DNA from 4 places in the Sphaerisporangium sp. NBC_01403 genome. Region 2 is predicted to be linked to each of the others. Evidence: riboswitches for the same ligand, from Rfam matches in the RefSeq annotation. Region 2 holds a riboswitch; each other region holds the start of a gene.
What was found. Region 2 has a riboswitch for cobalamin ahead of OG589_RS23235 (ABC transporter substrate-binding protein). Riboswitches for the same ligand answer to the same signal wherever they lie in the genome.

Region 1 (5,318 bases), 4.5 Mb from region 2:
TGGGGCTTCGCCGGGTGGCATGCTTTGACTGCCCGGACGGTACGGAGGACGCGGCATGACGACTAGCCAAGCGGACATATCCACTCTCGGTCAGTCAAGATGGCTGGCCAATTGAGTAGAGATAATGTTCATGGTGTTTCCGCCTGATCGAACGGCATCGCGCTTCCGTCGCGCCAGGCCCATTGGGGGGCAGCGCAGCGGCATGCGATGATTGCGGTGCCATGTCAGCCATGATCCCTCTTCGTGCCCTCAGGGCGGCCGTCTTCGCGATGGTCTCGGTCTTGCTCGGCATAGGCGCGCACAGGTGCGCGGGGGGCTCGGTCTCCGGGCTCGCGACGCTCGCGGCCTGGGGGACGTCGTTCTTCCCCGCGTATTTCCTCGCCGGGCGTGAGCGGTCCGCGGCCGTGATCATATCGGCGCTGGCCGCCACGCAGGCGGTGCTGCACGTTCTGTTCTCCCTCGCGCACACCATCGAGCCCGTCGTGGCGCACGATCACGGGCATGTCCACTCCGGAATGATGCCCGGCCTGGGCATGCTCCTCATGCACGGATGGGCCGTCGCGCTGACGGCCCTGTGGCTGTCGCGTGGCGAGGCGGCTCTTTGGGCGCTGTTGCGGCGGCTCGCCGTACGACTGATCGTCACGTTCGCGACTCCGCTCGATCCCGTCCACGAGTCGAACGTCGTCTCTCCGGTCGAGCGGCACATCGTCCTGCGCTCGGCTCTGCTCGGCCATGAGATGGGCCGTCGCGGCCCTCCTGGTACTGCCCGCACCGCTTCCGCCTGATTCAGCGCGGCGGCGCGTGCTCACGATTCCCTTTCACCCCGTGGACCCGCGGGGTGCCGTCGGCGTACGCGCCGGCTCGAATTCGTGTCACAGCACCAGAAGGGCCTTTCATGTTCTCCCGTGTCATCGTCGTCCTCGCCGGCCTCGCCGTTCTCACGGCCTGTGGAGGCGAGCAAAGCGTCTCGCTCCCAGCGGCGGCGCCCACCGTGGCCACGTCGCCCTCGGTCGCGTCGCCCTCGGCCACCGCGGCGGCGCTCAGCATCACCGATCCCTGGGTGAAGACCGCCAAGAAAGGCATGAGCGCCGCCTTCGGCACCATCGTCAACAACACCGGCGCCGCCATCACGGTCGTCTCCGGAGCCACGCCGCTCTCGCCCAAGGTCGAACTGCACGAGGTCGTCCAGGCCGACGGGAAGACGGTCATGCAGCCCAAGAAGGGCGGCTTCGTCATCCCCGCTCATGGTTCGCACGTGCTTGAGCCTGGTGGCGACCACATCATGCTCATGGACGTGGCGGAAGCGGTGAAGCCGGGCGCCGAGATCCCGTTCACCTTGACGCTCAAGGACGGTGGCACCTTCGAGTTCACCGCCCTGGGCAAGGACTTCGCCGGAGGCAACGAGGATTACCAGTCCGGCATGGACATGGGCGGCGGCAATGGCTGACCGGCCGGCCACGGCTTCGCGGCCGGATCCCGCTCCCGGGCTCCGGCTGTCCCGCAGAGGACTGTTCACCGGAGGCGCCGCGGTCGCGGTGGGCGTGGTCACGAGCGGCGTCGCGGCCGCGGCCTCCGCGACGGATGACACACCGCAGGCAGCCGGTGACCCGCCGATCAAGGACGGTACCGCCGTCGAGCCGTTCCACGGCTCCCGGCAGGCCGGGATCGCCACTCTTCCGCAGGCGCATGCCGTCTTCGCCGGGTTCGACCTGCGCGACGGCGTCGACCGTGACGGGGTTTCGCGGCTGATGCGGGTGCTCACCGACGACGCCCGGCGGCTCACCCAGGGCCTGCCCGCGCTCGCCGACACCGAGCCCCATCTGGCGGCCCTGCCGGCGAGGCTCACCGTCACGTTCGGATTCGGCCCCGGCCTGTACGCCGCGGCCGGAGCGGACGGACGGCCCGCCACGCTGCCGGCGTTCACGATCGACAAGCTGGAGCCCCGGTGGACCGGCGGGGATCTGCTGGTCCAGATCTGCGCGGACGATCCCCTGACCGTCGCCCACACGCTTCGGATGATCGTCAAGGACACCCGGTCGTTCGCGACCGTCCGGTGGGTCCAGCGGGGCTTCCGCCAGGCGGCGCACTCCCAGCAGCCGGGACTGACCCAGCGCAACGTGATGGGCCAGCTCGACGGGACCGGCAACGCCGTAGCGGGAACCCCCGAGTTCGAGCGGATCGTGTGGGCGCCCGATGGGGGCACCACATTGGTGTTGCGAAGGATTCGCACGAACCTGGAGAAGTGGGACGCCGCCGACGCCGTGGCCAAGGAATTCACCATCGGCCGGCGGCTCAGTGACGGCGCCCCGCTGACCGGGAACAAGGAACACGACGAACCGGACTTCGGACGGCTCAGCGCCGCGGGTTTTCCCGTCATCTCCGAGTACGCCCACATCCGCCGCGCCCGGGTCGAGGACCCGGGCGTGCGCATCCTGCGGCGCGTCTACAACTACGACGAGGGAGTGACCCGGGACGGTGCGACGGACTCCGGGTTGCTGTTCGCCTCCTACCAGGCCGACATCACCCGCCAGTTCGTTCCCATCCAGAGGCGCCTGGCCGAAGCGGACCTGCTGAACGAGTGGACGACTCCGATCGGCTCGGCGGTCTTCGCCATTCCCCCGGGGTGCGGACCGGACGGCTGGATCGGGGAGACCGTCCTGACGTGATCCGCCGAGGAACCTCTGTGATCATCTTCTGATCACACCGGCGACGTGCCGCCGGCTCGCCTGGCGGCACATCGCCTGTCCCCTCCCCGGCCGGAACCTCGTCCGGGCGGCCGATCCGGCGCCTGTGCCCGCCGCATGGACGCCGAGCCTGGAGTTCCCATGTCCACACCCCCCTCCACCGCGATGTCGCCACGCCTGTCGGCGGTCACGTGCAGGCATGGCCGGATCGATGTCGGCGGGCGGGAGGCACGTGGCGCGGCCGGGTGTGCCAGACGCCGAACGGAGACAGCGTGGGTCCCGCAGCACGGCCGGTCCCTGTTCTGAACTGCTCGCTCCGTCTACACCACATGGACACCACTGCTGCATGGTAGAAGTTATTGCGACAATATTGCAATAAGTTCCGACATGGCGAGGAGCCCACCGTGGGTCAGTACACCCTTCCGGACATGCCCTATGACTACGCGGCGCTGGAGCCGGCGATCACCGGTGAGATCTTGGAGTTGCATCACGCCAAGCACCATGCCGCCTACGTCAAGGGCGCCAACGACTCCCTGGAGAAGCTGGCCGAGGCCCGGGACAAGAGCGAGTTCGGCGGGCTGGTCGGACTGGAGAAGACCTTCGCCTTCAACCTGTCGGGCCACGTCCTGCACTCGATCTTCTGGCAGAACCTCTCCCCCGACGGCGGCGACCGTCCCGACGGCGAGCTGGGCGCGGCCATCGACGAGCACTTCGGCTCCTTCGAGGCGTTCCAGAAGCAGCTCACCACGGCGACCTCGACCGTACAGGGCTCGGGCTGGGGCATCCTGGCCTGGGAGCCGCTCGCCCGCCGCCTGGTGGTCGAGCAGGTCTACGACCACCACGGCAACGTCGGCATGAACACCACCCCGCTGCTGGTCTTCGACGCCTGGGAACACGCCTACTACCTGCAGTACCGCAACGTGCGTCCCGACTACGTCCAGAAGCTCTGGTCCCTCATCAACTGGAACGACGTCATCGCCCGATTCACCGCCGCCAAGGGCGCATGACCCCATGACCGCGGCGCCCGCCGACCGGCCTTCCTTGCATCGCTATCCAACCGGGCGGCCGGGCGCCGCACCCCGCATCCGTCTGCTCGCCCCCGGCGACACCACCCTGTACTTGACGCAGGTGGCCCAGGTGGGCGGGACGGGGCACGCCGGCTGACCTCCTCCGGGCCCGGTGCGTACACATCCAATGCGCACCGGGCCCACTCGTACGCCGATCACAGGTCATGGCAGAGGACCTCACGGTTCCAGGCACTCCATGTAGCTCTTTGCCCGAGATGTCGCGGTTGTGCGACCATGGTCGCTGTAGGCGACGGCGGAACGAGGAAGCCGGTGTGAATCCGGCGCGGTCCCGCCACTGTGATCGGCGAGCGGATCCCGAACAAGCCACTGCCCGCGTGCGGGTGGGAAGGCCGGGACGAGCTGTGACCCGAGAGCCAGGAGACTCACGCGGTCGCCTCCTCAGGGAAATTGGGGCGGATCTCCCCAAGAGAGGACCGTGGTCGTCGTCATGAGCAGGGTCACCGTCTGCCGCGGCTGTTGCTGCGGAACCGGCAAGGTGACGAGCCTGGATCACGAGGAGCCGGTGCGCTTCCTGGGCGAAATCGCCGAGGTACGCGTCACCGAGTGCTTGGACGTGTGCGAGCAGGCCAACGTTGTCGTGGTCCACCCTTCGCCGGCAGGACGCACGATGGGCGGTCGCCCGGTCTGGCTGGGCCTGGTCAACCAACCGGACGCGGCCCGCGACATCGCCGCCTGGATCCGCGCCGGCGGCCCGGGAGTGGCCGAGCCTCCCGAGATCCTCACTCTGCACATCTTCACTCCACCCCGCCGAACCGGCTCTGCCCGGGAAAGGACCCGTCGATGACGAGCCGCCGCTCGCTGCCCTTTCTGCTTCTGCTATCCGCCGCCATGCTGATCTCCGGCTGCGGAGCCGCAGGACAGAGCCCCCCTTCTCCCATGGGCCCCTCAGCGGCGAGTTCGTCGACGGCGGACTTCCCGGTGACCGTCACCAACTGCGGGGTGACCACGACCTACCAGCGGCCACCGCAGCGAGTGGTGACCCTCAACCAGCACACCACCGAGATCATGTTCGCCCTCGGCCTGGAGAAGTCGATGGCCGGCACCGCCTACCTGGACGACAAGATCCTGCCCGAGTACCAGGCCGCCTACCAGGCGGTTCCGGTGCTGGCCAAGGAATACCCCTCGCAGGAGTCGTTGCTGGCGGCCGAGCCCGACTTCGTGTACGGCGGCTTCAAGAGCGCCTTCGACGAGAAGGAAGGCCGCGGCCGGACCGCCCTGGCCGCAGGCGGAATCAATTCCTATCTCAACATCGAAGGTTGCCCGACAGGCCCGGTGACCATGGCCGAGGTCGAGCTGGAGGTCCGGACCATCGGCAAGATCTTCGGCGTCTCCGACCGGGCCGAGCGGCGGATCGCCACCATGCGCGGCGTACTGGACGGCGTCAAGGACAAGATCGACGGAGTGGCTCCGGCCAAGGTGTTCGTCTTCGACAGCGGAGAGAAGACGGCGTTCACCGCGGGCGGCGCCGGGATCGGCAACGAGATGATCACGCTGGCGGGCGGGACGAACGTATTCGGCGATCTGGGCAAGTCCTTCGGGGACGTGT
Region 2 (5,318 bases):
CCGCAGCAGCGTGGACTTGCCCGCGCCGTTCGGCCCGACGACCGCCAGCCACTCGCCGCCGCGCACGGACAGGCCGATCCCGGACAGCACCGGCCGCCCGTCCAGCGCGACCGAGAGGTCCCGCACCTCGATGGCGCTCACGCGTCCACCGCCCGTGTCGCGCGCAGGACGCCGACGAAGAACGGCGCGCCGATGAAGGCGGTCACCACGCCGATCGGCAGCTCGGCCGGGGCGAGCACGGTACGGGCGACCAGGTCGGCCAGCACCAGGAACGACGCCCCCGCCAGCAGCGACAGCGGCAGGACCACCCGGTACGACCCGCCCGCGAGGCGCCGCACGACGTGGGGCACGACGATGCCGACGAACCCGATGAGCCCGCTGACCGCGACCGCCGACGCCGTGGCCAGCGACGCGGCGCACAGGACGACGAGCCGCACGCGCGCCGCGTTGACCCCGAGGCTGACCGCCTCGTCGTCGCCGACCGACAGCACGTCCAGCAGCCGCCCGTGAGCGAGCAGGACGACCGTCGACACGACGGCGTACGGGGCGATGAGCCACACCTGGGACCAGTCGCCGCCGATGCCGCCGAGGATCCACGAGTAGATGCGCTGGAGTTGCTCGACCCGGAGCTGCTGCACGAAGGTCTGCAGCGCGGACAGGAAGGAGGCCACCGCCACCCCGGCGAGCACCAGGGTGGACGTGCCGCCGCCCCGGCCCGCCGTGTTGCCGAGCGCGTACGCCAGCAGCACGCCGCCGATCGCCCCGCCGAAGGCGGCGAGCGGCACCAGCCCGTCGACCTGGATCAGCACGATCATCAGGGTCGCGGTGAAGCCCGCTCCGGCGGCGGCCCCGAGCAGGTAGGGGTCGGCGAGCGGGTTGCGGAACACGCCCTGGTACCCCGCGCCCGCGATCGCCAGCAGGCCCCCGACCACCGCCGCCAGCACCACGCGCGGCAGCCTGAGCTGGAACACCAGCCCCCGCTCGACCGGCGACAGCCCGGAGTCCACCGAGACGAACGGCACCCGGTCGAGCAGTTCGAGCACGATGCCCTTGAACGAGACGCCGGCCGCGCCGATCATCAGGCCCGCGACCACGCAGATCACGAGCACGGCGAGGGCGACGGCCAGCGCCGCCGGCCGCGGCCTCGCCGCGCGCGTCGTACCAGGGTCGTGCCGCTTCACTTCGCGCGCCGCTCCAGGTGTGCCACCGGGTCTCAGCCGGCGGCCCCCCTGACCGCCGCGTCGACGATCTTGACGAAGTCGACCACGCGCGGGCCCCAGCGCGAGGCGATGTCGTCGTCGAGGGTGACCACACGGTCCTTCGCGATGGCGGACAGGCCTCCCCATCCGGGCCGCTTGGCCAGGGTCTCCTTGGACTGGCCGCAGCACTTGGTGTCGGCGAGGAAGATCAGGTCGGGGTCGGCCTTCGCGACGAACTCGCTGGAGAGCTTGGGGTACCCCCCGGCGGCGTCAGGAGCCTTGTCGGCGATGTTCGTCAGCCCGAACAGCCCGTAGATCTGGCCGATGAACGTGCTGGACGTCACGGAGTACGGCGTGTTGTCCAGCTCGTGGAAGAACGTGAGCTTCTTGTCCTTGGGCGCGGCGGCGGCGAGCTCGTCGATCTGCCGCTTCATGCCCGCGGCGAGCTCGTCGGCCTTGGCCTTGTTGCCGGTGGCGGCGCCGAGGTCGGCGATCTCGTCGTAGGTCTCGTCCAGCTTGGTGGCGGCGGGTTCGAGCAGCACGGGGATGCCGACCTTGGTCAGCGCGGCCACGATGCCCCCCGTGTCGTTGGCGAGCACCACCAGGTCGGGCTTCTTCGCGATGATGGCCTCGGCGTTGGGCTTGAAGCCGGACAGGTCCGTCTTCGGGGCCTCGGCGGGGTAGGTCGACTGGTCGTCGACGGCGACGACCTGCGGCCCGGCGCCGATCGCGAACAGGCTCTCGGTGGCGCTCGGCGAGAGCGAGACGATCTGGCTGGGCTTCTCGCCGATGGTGACGGAGCCGTTGCCCGCCTGGACGGTGACGGGGAAGCCGGCGGCCTGCGAGGCGGTGGGAGCGGGGGCGGCGGTGGCGGGGTCTGCGGTGCCGGTGGACTGGCCGCATCCGGCCAGTGTCAGCGCACCCAGCAACGCGCCCGCCAGGGCCGTGCGTACGGGCCTCACGAGAGTTCCTCCAGTTGCCGGGAAATCGAGGGACCCGCGTGTTGACGGATCACCCTTTTCCACGAGGGTTGACGACGTCGGCGCGGCATGCAGGCGACCTGGCTCGACCCGAGGGGGTCTCACAGTTGCGGGACAGCGCCGGACTCACACCGGACTTCGCTGCACGCTGCGCGTCACAGGAACGGTATCAACCAATGCCGCAACCGGATACGACGGGTCGAAAGCCGCACAAATCCTGACCGGAGACTCAGGCGAGCTGGGCCTCGGCGGCGCTGATCAACTCCTGGAGGCGGAGCCCGTGGCGGGCGTCCAGCGGGTGGCCGCCGCCCTCGCGCACGGTCTTGGCGAACTCGGCCACCATGTCGGGGAAGACGTCGTAGCCGAGGTCGCCGCCGTCGAGGCTCTCGCTGCCGTGGCGGCCGTAGACGGCCACGTGCGAGGAGCCGTGCTCGACCTGGGCGGCCATGGACAGCGACGCCTCGCTGACCGCGCCGCTCTGGTGCTCAAGAAGCAGCCCGGTCCACCCGAGCGGGTGACCGTGGGCGCGGATGCCGACGACCGGCCCGAGGGCGGCGTCGAGCATGTCGATCATGTGCGGCCCCACGTCGAGGATCGCCCCGCGCTCCTGGCGCCACGGGGAGTCGATGGTGTACAGGGCGCCGGAGATGTTGCGGGCGTACCCGCCGAACGGCTCGATGGCGCGCACCCGTTCGAGGAACGCCTTGGTCGCGGCCGAGTAGCGGAAGGTGAGCACCATCTGGGACGCCACCCCCGCCTCGCCCACGGCGTCGGCGAGGCGCTTGGCGCCGTCGAGGTCGGCCGCGAGCGGCTTCTCCAGCAGCAGCGCCTTGCCCGCCCTTGCCGCCCGCACGGCCAGCTCGGCCTGCACGCCCGGCGGCACGCAGAACGCGACGGCCTCGCAGACCTCGAAGAGCTCCTCGACCCGCTCGTAGACCGGGGCTCCCAGCCGGGCGGCGGCCCTCGGCCTGCGCGCCCACACTCCGGCGAGGCGCGTGTGCGGCCCCGCCGCCAGCGCGGGGGCGTGCACGGCCTCCGCCCACGGCCCGGCTCCGATCAGACCTACCGCCACTGGCTCCACGGCGCTCAGCTCCCCGACGTACCGAACGATTCGTGGCGAGACTAGCCCAACCAGAACCTCGCGCGTGGGGTGATCACCATTCGACCAGAAGCGACGGCAGGCCCCGCCCGACGAGGGACCTGCGGTACGCGATCGGCCCGCCGGGCACCAGCCGCAGGCCGGGCAGGCGACGGCCCAGCACCTCAAGGGCCGTGCGGAGCTGGAGTCGCGCCAGCGCGGCCCCGACGCAGAAGTGGATGCCGTACCCGAACGTCATGTGCGCGTCGGCGTTCTCGCGCCCGAGGTCGAACGTCTCCGGCGCGGGGAAGACGGTCTCGTCGTGCGCGGCCGAGTCGGTGGAGAGCAGGACGAGGGAGCCCTCCGGGATCGTCACGCCGTGCAGCTCGATGTCGGTGAGGGCGTACCGGAAGGAGCCGAGGCTGGAGCCGTCGATGCGCATGCACTCCTCCACCGCGTTCTCCACCAGCCCGGGGGCGAGCGGCCAGGCGTCCTCGCGCAGCAGCCTGAGCACGCTGTTGCCGAGCTGGTTGGGCACGGTGTCGTTGCCGCCGAGCAGGATCGTGGAGATCAGCTCGACGACCTCCCGGTGGGAGAGCTCGGTGCCGATGAGCCCGGTCATCAGCGAGGTGAAGTCGTCGCGCGGAGCGGCGGCGCGCGAGGCCACGAGCTTGTCGACGTAGTCGAGGTACGAAAGGAAGCTGCGCGCGAGCACGATCTGCCGGTCGGGCGGCTGCGGCGACAGGAACAGCATGAACCAGTCCTTGACGTGCTCCTTGACGAACTCCTCGTCCTCCTCGGGCACGCCGATGAACCGGGCGCTGAGCTTGGCCGACGGCACGTGCCCGAGCTCCGCGACGAAGTCGCCCCCGCCCTGCGGCACCACCCGGTCGAGGATGTCCTCGTTGAGCCGCCGGAAGCGCTCCTCCATCGCGGTGACCGCGCGCGGGGTGAAGGCTCTGGACACAGAACGCCGCAGCCGCGTGTGCGTGGGCGGGTCGACGTTGGCCACGAAGCTGGACAGGAAGGACCCGTGGTCGCCGAGCACCTTCCTGGTCTCGGCGGCCAGGCTCCGCGAGATCGTGAGCGACCCTTCGGAGGAGAACCGCCTGGCGTCCCCGTAAGCGGCGCGGACGTCCTCGTGGCGGGTCAGGACGTACGCGTCCAGGTGCTCGCTGTGGAAGACCGGCCGCTCGTGCCTGAGCCTGCGCAGGAAGTCGTACGGCGAGGCGACGTGCCAGTCGGAGGTGACGTCGAAGTCGGTGGCGGTGGCCGGTGAGGTGTTCTGCATGATCACGACCTGGGGGTGAGGATCCTGCGGGGGTTCTCGACGAGCATCTGGTGGATCTGGTCGTCCGTGACGCCGCGCTTGCGCAGTTCGGGAAGGACGTCGCGGGAGATGTGCAGCAGGTGGTAGTTCGGGTGGCGCTCTCGCACGACGTCCTGGTCGAACCGGTCGTTGAAGCAGTAGGAGTCGTGCGACAGCACCATGCGTCCGGCGTGGCCGCGCGCGCACATCTCCGCCACGATGGCGACCCGGTCCTCGAACGAGCTGATCGTCTCGATGCCGAACCTGTCCATGCCGAGGTAGGAGCCCGCCGCGACCAGCTCTTCGAGATAGGCGGGGTCGGTGGAGTCGCCGGCGTGGCCGATGACGACCCGCGACAGGTCCACGCCCTCGGAGGCGAGGAGCCGCTGCTGCTCCAGCCCGCCGCGCGAGGCGCTGTGGGAGTGGGTGGTGATCGGCGCCCCGGTCTCGGCGTGCGCCCGCGCGACGGCCCGGAAGACCCGCTCGCAGCCCGGCGTCATGCCCTGGTGGTCGGAGGCGCACTTGAGGATCGCGGCCTTCACTCCAGTACGGCCGATGCCCTCGGTGATGTCCCTGACGAAGAACTCCGCCAGCCGGTCGGGGCCGCCGAACAGGCTCCCGGGGCCGCGGTTGCCGAAGTACGGCGGCAGGGCGTCGTAGGTGTAGAGCCCGGTGGCGGCGACGATGTTGACCTCGGTCAGCTCGGCGACCCGCTGGACGGCAGGAACGTACCGGCCGAGGCCGACCACGGT
Region 3 (5,318 bases), 3.5 Mb from region 2:
GTGCCGGTGAGGAAGAGCACCCGGCCGGTGCGCTCGCACCACCCCGCGACGGCCTGTGACCGGCGGGCGGCGGGGTTCTTCACGTAGTGCGCCTCGTCCACGACGAGCATCCCGAGCGCCACCTCGGGGGGAACCTCCAGCCGGTGCAGGGCGTCGATCGTGGTCACGGCGACGTCGCCGTTACGCGTCCATTCCGCGAGCGCGGCGGCGCGCTCGGGACCGTGGACCCGGTAGGCCCTGAGCGTGCTGCGCGTCTCGATCTCGCGGGTCCAGTTGATCAGCACGCTGGCCGGGCAGGCGACCAGGAAGTGCGTGCGGCCCTCGGCCTTCAGGTGGGCGAGCGCGGCGATGGCCTGGATGGTCTTCCCCAAGCCCATCTCGTCACCGAGGATGACCCGCCGCTGGGCGAGGGCGAAGCGCGCGCCGAACGCCTGGTAACCGCGCAGTGAGACCCTGCGGTGGGTGTCGTCCAGCGCCTGCGCGTTGACCCGCGCGGACACCTCGTTCGGCAGGAAGCCCTCCGACGCCACCCGGTCGGGTTCGAGCGCCGCGATCTCGGCGAGCAGGTTGTAGTACTCGGGGGCGCGGATCTCGAAGTCGATCCACGCCTCGACGTCGGTCACCGGGGGACGGAGCAGGTCCACGGCGGCCTGGGCGAGGAGCAGCCGCGTGCCCTCGGAGCCGGCCTCGCCGAGCACGGCGGCGATCGTCGCGACGGCCTCCCGCGCCCGGTCACGGCCGTCCCGGCCGGCGAGCGCCATCCGCAGCAGCCCCCGCGCGGGCCGGGCGGCGGGCAGGAGCGGCGTCAGCCTCCCGACGATCCCGAGGGCGGCGTCGCGGGCGCGCGGGAGGTCGGGACCGGCGGTCACCAGGCGGTTCAGCGCGACCAGCAGCGCCGTGGTGCCGGGGTCCCGCCGCTCGACGTCGACGCGTACGGCGACGGTCTCCTGCGCCGCGCGGGCGATCTGCCCGGCGGCGGCGTGCACCTGGGCGGCGGTGCGGGCGCCGATGCCGGGCAGCAGTTGCAGCTCGTACGCCGAGGCGTCCAGCACGCCCTGGACCGTGGTGTACCCGGCCTGTTCGAGGGCCCCGAGGCGCAGCCGCCCGTCGGTGACGTCCTTCAGCCGCGCCAGCGGGATGGCGGCCAGCTCGTCGCGTGCCAGTTCGGCACGCAGCGACGACAGCGCCCGCTGGACGTCGTCACGGGCGCGCGCGTGGTCGGCGAGCAGCGTGCGCGCCGCGGCGAGAAGGTCTTCGGCCTCCAGCAGGAGAGCCCTGGCCTCCCTGCCGGTGGGTGCCGTGCCCTCCCGCTCGCCCACGCTCTCGCCCTCCGCCGCCGCAGTCCGGGTCACATGATGACACGACCGGGCGCGCGGCCTTCCGCATCTCGTGTGTACACCCGCTGAAATGGGCATTTAGTCATATATTGGGGGAAAGGGCGTGAACCATGCGTCGTCGGGAGGTGCTCGCACTCGGCGCCGGGCTCGTCGCGCTGGCCGCCGGATGTGGCACCACCACCGGCTCGCGCACGCTCGCCTCGACCGGGCTCTCGATGGTCGTCCCCGGGCCGTACGGGGGCGACTCCGACCGGCTCGCGCGGAGCCTCGCGGGCGTGGCCGAGCGCGCCGCGCTGGCCGGCCGGATGCAGGTGGTCAACCGCCCGCCGCACGCCGCGCTCGCGGAGTTCGCCCGCGCGCGGCGCGCCGACCAGATCCTCATGGCCCAGCCCGAACTGGTCGGCACCGTACGGACCGTCCGCCCCTCGGGCGCGTTCGCGCGCACCACGCCGCTGGCCAGGCTCTGCGGCGAGTGGGAGGTGCTGGTGGTCCCGGTGTCCTCGCGCCTCGGGTCGTTCGGCGCGTTCGCCGACGCCATGCGGCGCGACCCGGCCAAGCTGGCGGTGGCGGGCAGGGCCGAGGGCGGGATGGACCACGTGCTGTTCGGCATGCTGGCCCAGAGCCTCGGCCTGGACGCGCGCCTGCTGCACTACGTGGCCTACCCGACCAGCGACGAGGCGGTCACCGCGCTCGCGGGCGGCCGGGTGGTGGCGGCGGTCGGCGGCCACGCCGGGGTGCGTGAGCGCGTACGGGCCGGAGAGCTTCACGTGCTGGCGGTCTCCTCGCCCGACCGCATCCAGGGAGTGGACGCCCCGACGCTGCTGGAGTGCGACGTGCACCTGTCGTGCGCCAACTGGCGCGGACTCCTCGGCGCGGGCGACCTGGCCGACGACGACCGGGCCGCCCTCGTCGGCCTGTGCCACGACGTCGCGGGCTCGGCGCGCTGGAGGGAGCTGTGCGCGCGAAACGGCTGGACCCCGTTGTACCTGGAGGGCGAGGACTTCCGGCAGTGGCTGCGCGTGGAGTCGGCCCGCCTGAGCCGGGCGCTCGGCGAGCTCGGCCTGCGGGTGTGACACGCCGCCCCCGAACGTGTGATACGGGCCCGAGGGCATCAGGTGAGGGCCCCCTGACACAACCTGTAGGGGTTGTTGCGGCGACGTGCACTACATGTAGGATCCAGATCTGTTGCTGGTTCGCTCTTCGGAGCGAGTAAGAGGGAACCCGGTGCGATTCCGGGGCTGCCCCGCAGCGGTGAGCGGGAACGACCGCCGTCACATGAGCACTAGGCCGCGCACGCCTGGGAAGCGACGGCCACTAGGCGTGAGAAGACGCCCGCGAGTCCGAAGACCTGCCGGTGACATGTCGTCCAGGCCCCGAGGGAGGGCCGCGGGCGGGGTATCCGGCGTGCCCGCTTCGGCGGCGCACGCCGGTCGTGCTCCGACGCGTGCTCTCCTGCGGGCAAACCGAGCCCTACGAGGGAGAGCACGTGACCGTGACACGCGATTTGCCGTACCAGGCCGGGGACAGACGCCTGGCCATCGAGGAGGCCGCCGCCCGGGTCGTCACCGACCCCGCCAACTCGCGGATCGCCGCCGGTCTGCTGGCCGAGGAGATCGCGGACGAGGCGGCGGCGCACGGGGTGCGGACGTTCTCGGAGTCGATCGCCGCCACGCACGAGGCCGGGCTGGTCCAGGACGCGCTGGCGGAGTTCGTGCGGGCCAACGCGGCCGTTCTGGACGACCTGGTCGACGCCGAGGCGGACGCCCGCTTCGAGTACTTCGGCCTGCGCACCGTTTACGACCGCTACCTGCTGCGCCACCCCGTCACGCGCGGCGTGCTCGAAGCGCCGCAGCACTTCTTCCTGCGCGTGGCCTGCGGGCTCGCCGACACGGTGGCCGAGGCCGCGGAGCTCTACCGCCTGATCTCGACGCTGTCGTACCTGCCCAGCTCGCCGACGCTGTTCAACTCCGGGTCGCGGCGCCCGCAGCTGTCGTCCTGCTTCCTGCTCGACTCGCCCCGCGACGAGCTGGAGGCCATCTACGAGCGGTACGGCCAGATCGCGCGGCTGTCGAAGTACGCCGGAGGCATCGGGGTCTCCTGGACCCGGGTGCGGGCGCGCGGCTCGCTCATCCGGGGCACCAACGGCCACGCCAACGGCATCGTGCCGTGGTTGCGCACGCTGGACTCCAGCGTCGCGGCCGTGAACCAGGGCGGGCGGCGCAAGGGCGCGGCCTGCGTCTACCTCGAACCGTGGCACGCGGACGTCGAGGAGTTCCTCGAACTGCGCGACAACACCGGCGAGGACGCCCGCCGCGCCCACAACCTCAACCTGGCGAACTGGATCCCCGACGAGTTCATGCGCCGGGTCGAGGACGACGGCGTGTGGTCGCTGTTCGACCCCAAGGACGTCCCCGAGCTGGTGGACCTGTGGGGCGAGGAGTTCGACGCCAGGTACCGCGAGGCCGAGGCCGCCGGGCGGTACGTCCGGCAGCTTCCCGCGCGCACCCTGTACGGCCGGATGATGCGCACCCTCGCGCAGACCGGCAACGGCTGGATGACGTTCAAGGACGCCGCCAACCGCGCCTCCAACCAGACGGCCCGCCCCGAGAACGTCATCCACCTGTCCAACCTCTGCACCGAGATCCTGGAGGTGACCAGCGACGCCGAGACCGCCGTGTGCAACCTTGGCTCGGTGAACCTGGCCGCGCACTTGGTTGACGGCGAGGTCGACTGGGCGCGGCTGCGCGCGACGGTGACGACGGCCGTGCGCTTCCTCGACCGGTCCATCGACCGGGGGTTCTACCCCACGCCGGAGGCGCAGGCCGCGAACACGCGCTGGCGCCCGATCGGCCTCGGCGTGATGGGCCTCGCCGACGTCTTCTTCTCGCTGCGGCTCCCCTTCGACTCGCCTGAGGCGCTCGCGCTGTCCACCCGGATCGCCGAGGAGATGGCCCTCGCCGCCTACTGGGAGTCCGCGAGCCTCGCCGAGAGGCACGGAGCGCACCCGTCGTACGCCGACACGCGCGCGGCCGGGGGAGTCCTGCACCTCGACCACTTCCCGGCGGCGAGTCCCGTGCACCCCGCCGAGTGGGCGGAGCTGCGCGAGCGCATCGCGGTCACCGGCCTGCGCAACTCCCTGCTCCTGGCCGTCGCGCCCACCGCGACCATCGCCTCGATCGCCGGATGCTACGAGTGCGTCGAGCCGCAGGTGTCCAACGTGTTCAAGCGCGAGACGCTCTCGGGCGAGTTCCTGCAGGTCAACCGCTACCTGGTGCGCGACCTCCAGGAGCGCGGCCTGTGGACGCCGGAGGTCAGGGACGCGGTCAAGCGCGCCGAGGGGAGCGTGCGGGAGATCGCCTCGATCCCCGAGGACCTCAAGTCCCTGTACCGCACCGCCTGGGAGCTGCCGCAGAAGGCGCTGATCGACCTCGCCGCCGCGCGGCAGCCGTACATCGACCAGTCGCAGTCCCTCAACCTCTTCATGGCCACCCCGACCATCGGCAAGCTGTCCTCGATGTACGCCTACGCGTGGCGGGCCGGGCTGAAGACGACGTACTACCTGCGCTCGCGCCCGGCGACGCGCATCGCGCAGACCACCGTGGCGGCCGAGTCGAGGGCGGTGCCCCAGGCGGCGGCGCCCGTGCAGGTGCTCGCGGCCGTGCCCGACCCGGACGCCGTCGCCTGTTCCCTTGAGAACCCCGAGATCTGTGAGGCGTGCCAGTGATGTTGCTCGACCCCGGAATGGACCTGACGCTGCGGCCGATGCGGTACCCGGAATTCTATGAGCGGTACCGGGCCGCGATCCGCAACACCTGGACGGTCGAGGAGGTGGACCTGCAGTCGGATCTCGCCGACCTCGCCAAGATGAGCCCGGGGGAGCGGCACCTGATCAACCGCCTGGTGGCGTTCTTCGCGACCGGCGACTCGATCGTGGCCAACAACCTCGTGCTCAACCTGTACCAGCACGTCAACGCCCCCGAG
Region 4 (5,318 bases), 2.8 Mb from region 2:
TCGACGCCGCCCCCGGTGACGAGGCGGGCGGCGTCGGCGACCGAGGAGACCTGCTCGCCGACCGCGATCGGCATCGGCGCGGCGGCCCGTACCTCGGGAAGCCGGTCGTACAGCTCGAGCGGGATCGGGTCCTCCAGGAAGAACAGCCGGTAGGGCTCCAGCGCGCGCACCAGGCCGACGGCCTGCTTCACCGTGAGCCGGTGGTGCACGTCGTGCAGCAGCTCGATCTCCTCCCCCAGCTCGGCCCGTGCCCTCGCCATCAGCTCTGGCGTGGTGCGCAGGTAGTGCTGGACGTCCCAGCCGTCGGGGTTGGGGCGGCCGGGGTAGCCGCCCCCCTTCCCCGGCGCGCCGTAACTACCGAGCCCCGGCTGCCCGACCTGCACCCGGACGTGCCGGAACCCGTCGGCGATGATCCTGTGGGCCTCGGCGATGGTCTCGGACATCGAGGCGCCGCCCGCGTGCAGGTACAGCTCGGCCGCCGCCCGCACCCGCCCGCCCAGCAGCTCGTAGACGGGCATGCCCGCACGCTTGCCCGCGATGTCCCACAGCGCCTGGTCCACGCCGGACAGCGCGCTGTTGAGCACCGGGCCGCCCCGCCAGTAGGACGACAGGTGCACCATGCGGGTGATGTCCTCGATGTCGGCCGGGTGCCGGCCGATCAGCATGGGCGCGACGTGCCGCTCGACGGTCGTGGCGACGGCGTGGAACCGCTGGGTGAAGGTGGCGCACCCGAGGCCGTACAGCCCGGGGTCGTTGGTGTCGACCCGCACCACGACGAGCGGGACGCCTTCCGGCGCGGTCACGATCGGCCGTACGCCGGTGACGCGGAGGCCGTCGCGCGCCGGCCAGGGCGCCTGGGTCTGCGGCATCACGCCGTCCACGGGCGCGCTCACGGGATCACCAGGTCGGAGGCCGGCTCGACCGGGTACAGGTGCTCGGCACGGAAGCCGAGCAGGGCGGCGGCGGCGCTCACGTCGATGGGCGCCGTACGGCCCGGCAGGGGTGCCCGTCGTTCGGCGCCGGGGTGGAACCGGTCGAGGAGCTCCTCGGTGGGCTGCGGGGCCAGGGTCGTCGGCGCGGCGACGAACAGCACCTGGGCGCCCGTCACCGGGCGGGTCGCGGCGAGCCAGTTCGCCCGGGCGGCGTCCCTGGTGTCGAGATAGGTCCACAGCTCGTGCGCGCCCGACCGAGGATCGGCGGCGTAGTTCGCCGCCCGGCCGGGAAGCTGGTCGGCCGGTCCGCCGAGCAGGGGGAAGCGCAGCGCCACCGAGTCCATGCCGTAGCGGCGGGCCATCATCGCGGCGGTCGCCTCGTCCACCTGCTTCGACAGCGCGTACGGATCCTCCACCTGGAGCGGCAGGTTCTCGTCGATCGGCACGTACGCCGGATGCAGCTCGCGCGGCGACCAGGGCAGGCCGAGTACCGAGAAGCTGCTGGCGATCACGGCCCGCCGCACGCCCGCCTGGGCCGCCTCCTCAAGGACGACGAAGGTGGCCCGGGTGTTCCCGGCGAACACCTGCTCCGCCGTGCCGAGGCTCGGCGCCGCCAGCGCGGCGCAGTGGATCACGGTGTCCACCCCGTCCAGGGCGGCGCGCACGGCCTCCACATCCTCCGCGCTGCCGGTCACCACCCGGTCGGCCGGAAGGTTCCCGGGGTCGTCGAGGTCCAGTGCGGTCGCCGGGACGCCTTCATGGGCGAGCAGGCCGAGCGTGGCACGCCCGAGCCTGCCCGCCGCGCCGGTCACCAGGATCCGGCGCGGGTCGCGGATCAATCAGTTCACCACCTGAACAGTCGCGGGTTGATGCGTTCTCGCCCAAAGCTATGCCTTCCCCCGCGACCGGCCCCTGCCCGGGTGCTCCTCACCCGGAGAGCCGCCGGCCTTCCGCCGGCTCTGACCGGCACGCCGCCGCTTCACCGACGACGTCACCAGGTCCCCGGCCGGCTGCTCTGCGCCACCCCCCTGTGGGTGTCCTGGTCCCTGGCCCAGGCCCGGGGCGGTCCAGGACGACACGATCGTGGCGTCCCGGGCGTGTGGCCGTCAGGAACGGCGTCTCAGCAGGTAGGTGTCCATGATCCAGCCCTTGCGTTCGCGTGCTCGCGTCCGTAGCTCGTGGATGTGCTCCGCGACGTCGCGGACACGGCCGGACACCAGGATCTCGTCCGGCGTGCCGAGATAGGCGCCCCAGGAGATGTCGAGATCGGGAGCGTCCGGAAGCCCGGCGAAGGCGCAGTGGGCATCGAGCATGACGACGACGTCGCCGGCCGTCTCGGAGGCGGCTTCGGAGAGCCGGCGGCCGGTGGTGATGCGTACGGGCCGGCCGACCTGGGTCAGGGTGGTGCGGTGCCTGGCCGCCAGGGCGGACACGCTGCTGATCCCGGGAATCACCTCGTAGCCGAACCGCGCGCCGCCTCGGCCCGCAACGTCCTCGATGATGGCCAGCGTGCTGTCGTACAGGCAGGGGTCGCCCCAGACGAGGAAGGCGCCGGTCTGGTCCTCGCCCAGCTCGTGGAGGATGAGCCGCTCGTAGAGGTCGGCGCGGCGCGTGCGCCAGTCCCGCACGGCGGTGGCGTAGGCGGGGCTGGTGCGGTCGCGGTCGGGGTCGCGGGCCTGGACGACGCGGTAGGGTCCCCGGGCGTACTCCTCGATCATGTCCTGCCGCAACCGGATGAGCTCGTCCTTCTCCTCCCCCTTGTCCAGCAGGAAGAAGACGTCGGCCCGCTGGATGGCCTTGACCGCCTGAATGGTCAGGTACTCGGGGTCCCCGGCGCCCACGCCGATGATGAGGATTCTCTTCACAGGGGCAAGTCTGCCGTTCCCGCACGGCCGGCCCACCAGGCGTGCGTGGCGCCGAGTTGTCCGGGGTTGCTCTGTCACCGGGTGCGCGGATCAGGATGTTGGCCTGGGAGCCGGTTGCGCTTAGGCTGGACGCGCAGTCGGTTCGCCCTGCCGGCCAGGCAGTGGCGTCGTAAGAGGGAACCCGGTGCGGAAGCGCTTGCCTGCTCTGCTCGCAAGCTCGTCCAATTCCGGGACTGCCCCGCAGCGGTGAGTGGGAACGACCGCCGTCACACGCACTGGATCCGGATATCGGGTCAGGGAAGCGACGGCCAGTAGGTGCCCGGGCTCGGTAAGCCCCGGCGTGCTCGCGAGTCCGAAGACCTGCCACTGCCCGCGCGCGACCGCGCGCGGCGACGTCGATGGCCTCGAGGGCGGGCCGGCGGACCAGCAGGCTTGCACCCGCACGCGTGCCGATCGGCCGTATCTCCGCCTCTCCGGGGCCGCGATGTCCATACGTGACTCGCGAAGGAGAGTTCGTGGCTGAGATTTCCACCACCCCCTCATCGATCGCCACCGTCCACGGCTACCCGCGTCAGGGGCCGGACCGTGAGCTGAAGAAGGCGATCGAGGGCTACTGGGCGGGCCGGGTCACCGCCGGCGACCTGCGTCGCATCGCCGCGCAGTTGCGCCTGGAAACCTGGCGGCAGCTTGCCGACGCCGGCATCCAGGAGGTCCCCACCGGGGACTTCTCGCTCTACGACCACGTGCTGGACACCACCGTCATGCTCGGGGCGATCCCCGAACGCCACCGCGCGGCCGTCCGGGCCGACGCGCTCGACGGCTATTTCGCGATGGCCCGTGGCACCCAGGATGTCGCGCCCTTGGAGATGACCAAGTGGTTCGACACCAACTACCACTACCTGGTCCCCGAGCTGGGGCCGGAGACCGCCTTCACCGCCGACCCCGCCAAGGCCGTCGGCGAGTTGCGCGAAGCCCTCGCGCTCGGGCACGATCCTCGGCCCGTTCTGGTGGGTCCCATCACCTACCTGCTGCTCGCCAAGCCCGCGCCCGGCGTCGCACAGGACTTCGAGCCCGTCACCCTGCTGGACCGGCTCCTCCCCGTCTACGCCGAGGTGCTCGCGGCCCTGCGGACCGCGGGCGCCACGTGGGTGCAGCTCGACGAGCCCGCCCTGGTCCAGGACCAGCCGCCCGCCGTCCTTGACGCCGTCGCCCGCGCCTACCGGGAACTCGGCGAATTGGAGGGCCGGCCGAAGATCCTCGTGGGCAGCTACTTCGGCCACCTCGGCGAGGCCCTTCCGATCCTGGCCGGCGCGCCCGTCGAGGGCTTGGCCCTGGACTTCACCGGGCCCGCGGCGGCCAACCTGGACCTGCTCGCCAGTGCGGGAGGCCTTCCCGGCAAGCGGCTCGTCGCCGGCGTCGTGGACGGCCGCAACATCTGGATCAACGACCTGGAGGCGTCGCTGGCGACGCTGGCGACCCTGCTGGGCCTGGCCGACCGCGTGGACGTGGCGACCTCCTGCTCCCTGTTGCACGTCCCCCTCGACGCCAGAGCCGAAGCAGAGCTCGAACCGGAGGTCGCCCGCTGGCTGGCCTTCGCCCGGCAGAAGACCGCCGAGGTCGTCACCCTCACCCGGGCACTCACCCAGGACACCCCCGCCATCGCCGACCAGCTCTTCGACAACCGGGCCGCCCTGGCCTCCCGCGCGAACTCGCCGCTCACCCGGGATCTGGCCGTACGGGCCCGCAGCGCGGCCGTCACCTCCGCCGACGCGCGCCGTCCCCAGCCGTACGCCGAACGGGCCGCCGCCCAGCGCGCCCGGCTTGATCTGCCCCTGCTGCCGACCACCACCATCGGCTCGTTCCCGCAGACCGCCGAGCTCCGGGTCGCCCGAGCCGACCTGCGAGCGGGACGCATCGACGCCGCGGCCTATGACGAGCGCATCGCCGCCGAGATACGCGAGGTCCTCGCCTTCCAGGAGCAGGCGGGAATCGACGTCCTGGTGCACGGCGAGCCGGAACGCAACGACATGGTCCAGTACTTCGCCGAACAGCTCGACGGGTACCTGGCCACCCAGCACGGCTGGGTCCAGTCCTACGGCACCCGGTACGTTCGCCCGCCGATCCTGGCCGGGGACATCTCGCGTCCCAAGCCGATGACCCTGGCCTGGACCCGCTATGCCCAGTCCCAGACGAGCCGCCCGGTCAAGGGCATGCTCACCGGGCCCGTCACCATGCTCGCCTGGTCCTTCGTCCGCGACGACCAGCCCTTGGCCGAGACGGCGCGCCAGGTCGCCCTGGCGCTACGGGACGAGGTCGCCGACCTGGAGGCCGCCGGCACCGCGGTCATCCAGGTCGACGAGCCCGCGTTGCGCGAGACCCTGCCCCTGCGCGCCGCCGACCGGCCGACCTACCTGGCCTGGGCCACCGAGGCGTTCCGCCTGACGACCAGCGGCGCCCGCGCGGACACCCAGATCCACACGCACATGTGCTACGCCGAGTTCGGCGAGATCCTGGCCGCCAT

Region 1: linked by a shared signal. The riboswitch ahead of OG589_RS03000 ((2Fe-2S) ferredoxin domain-containing protein) and the one ahead of OG589_RS23235 (ABC transporter substrate-binding protein) in region 2 are both predicted to bind cobalamin.
Region 3: linked by a shared signal. The riboswitch ahead of OG589_RS07075 (ribonucleoside-diphosphate reductase subunit alpha) and the one ahead of OG589_RS23235 (ABC transporter substrate-binding protein) in region 2 are both predicted to bind cobalamin.
Region 4: linked by a shared signal. The riboswitch ahead of metE (5-methyltetrahydropteroyltriglutamate--homocysteine S-methyltransferase) and the one ahead of OG589_RS23235 (ABC transporter substrate-binding protein) in region 2 are both predicted to bind cobalamin.

The regions. Positions count from the first base shown of each region.
Region 1 covers NZ_CP109534.1:702,473-707,790, reverse strand. The annotation lists gene OG589_RS03020 (MFS transporter) at 231-785, shown strand; gene OG589_RS03015 (copper chaperone PCu(A)C) at 896-1,447, shown strand; gene OG589_RS03010 (Dyp-type peroxidase) at 1,440-2,666, shown strand; gene OG589_RS03005 (superoxide dismutase) at 3,089-3,691, shown strand; cobalamin riboswitch at 3,967-4,159, shown strand; gene OG589_RS03000 ((2Fe-2S) ferredoxin domain-containing protein) at 4,248-4,556, shown strand; gene OG589_RS02995 (ABC transporter substrate-binding protein) at 4,649-5,318, shown strand, end outside.
Region 2 covers NZ_CP109534.1:5,167,636-5,172,953, forward strand. The annotation lists gene OG589_RS23225 (ABC transporter ATP-binding protein) at 1-141, opposite strand, end outside; gene OG589_RS23230 (FecCD family ABC transporter permease) at 138-1,127, opposite strand; gene OG589_RS23235 (ABC transporter substrate-binding protein) at 1,214-2,161, opposite strand; adenosylcobalamin (AdoCbl) riboswitch at 2,206-2,346, opposite strand; gene OG589_RS23240 (Gfo/Idh/MocA family protein) at 2,409-3,251, opposite strand; gene OG589_RS23245 (cytochrome P450) at 3,334-4,548, opposite strand; gene OG589_RS23250 (phosphotriesterase) at 4,551-5,318, opposite strand, start outside.
Region 3 covers NZ_CP109534.1:1,628,964-1,634,281, forward strand. The annotation lists gene OG589_RS07065 (DEAD/DEAH box helicase) at 1-1,352, opposite strand, end outside; gene OG589_RS07070 (tripartite tricarboxylate transporter substrate-binding protein) at 1,448-2,410, shown strand; cobalamin riboswitch at 2,510-2,708, shown strand; gene OG589_RS07075 (ribonucleoside-diphosphate reductase subunit alpha) at 2,824-5,061, shown strand; gene OG589_RS07080 (ribonucleotide-diphosphate reductase subunit beta) at 5,100-5,318, shown strand, end outside.
Region 4 covers NZ_CP109534.1:2,403,874-2,409,191, reverse strand. The annotation lists gene OG589_RS10630 (enolase C-terminal domain-like protein) at 1-893, opposite strand, end outside; gene OG589_RS10625 (NAD-dependent epimerase/dehydratase family protein) at 890-1,771, opposite strand; gene cobF (precorrin-6A synthase (deacetylating)) at 2,039-2,797, opposite strand; cobalamin riboswitch at 2,958-3,165, shown strand; gene metE (5-methyltetrahydropteroyltriglutamate--homocysteine S-methyltransferase) at 3,313-5,318, shown strand, end outside.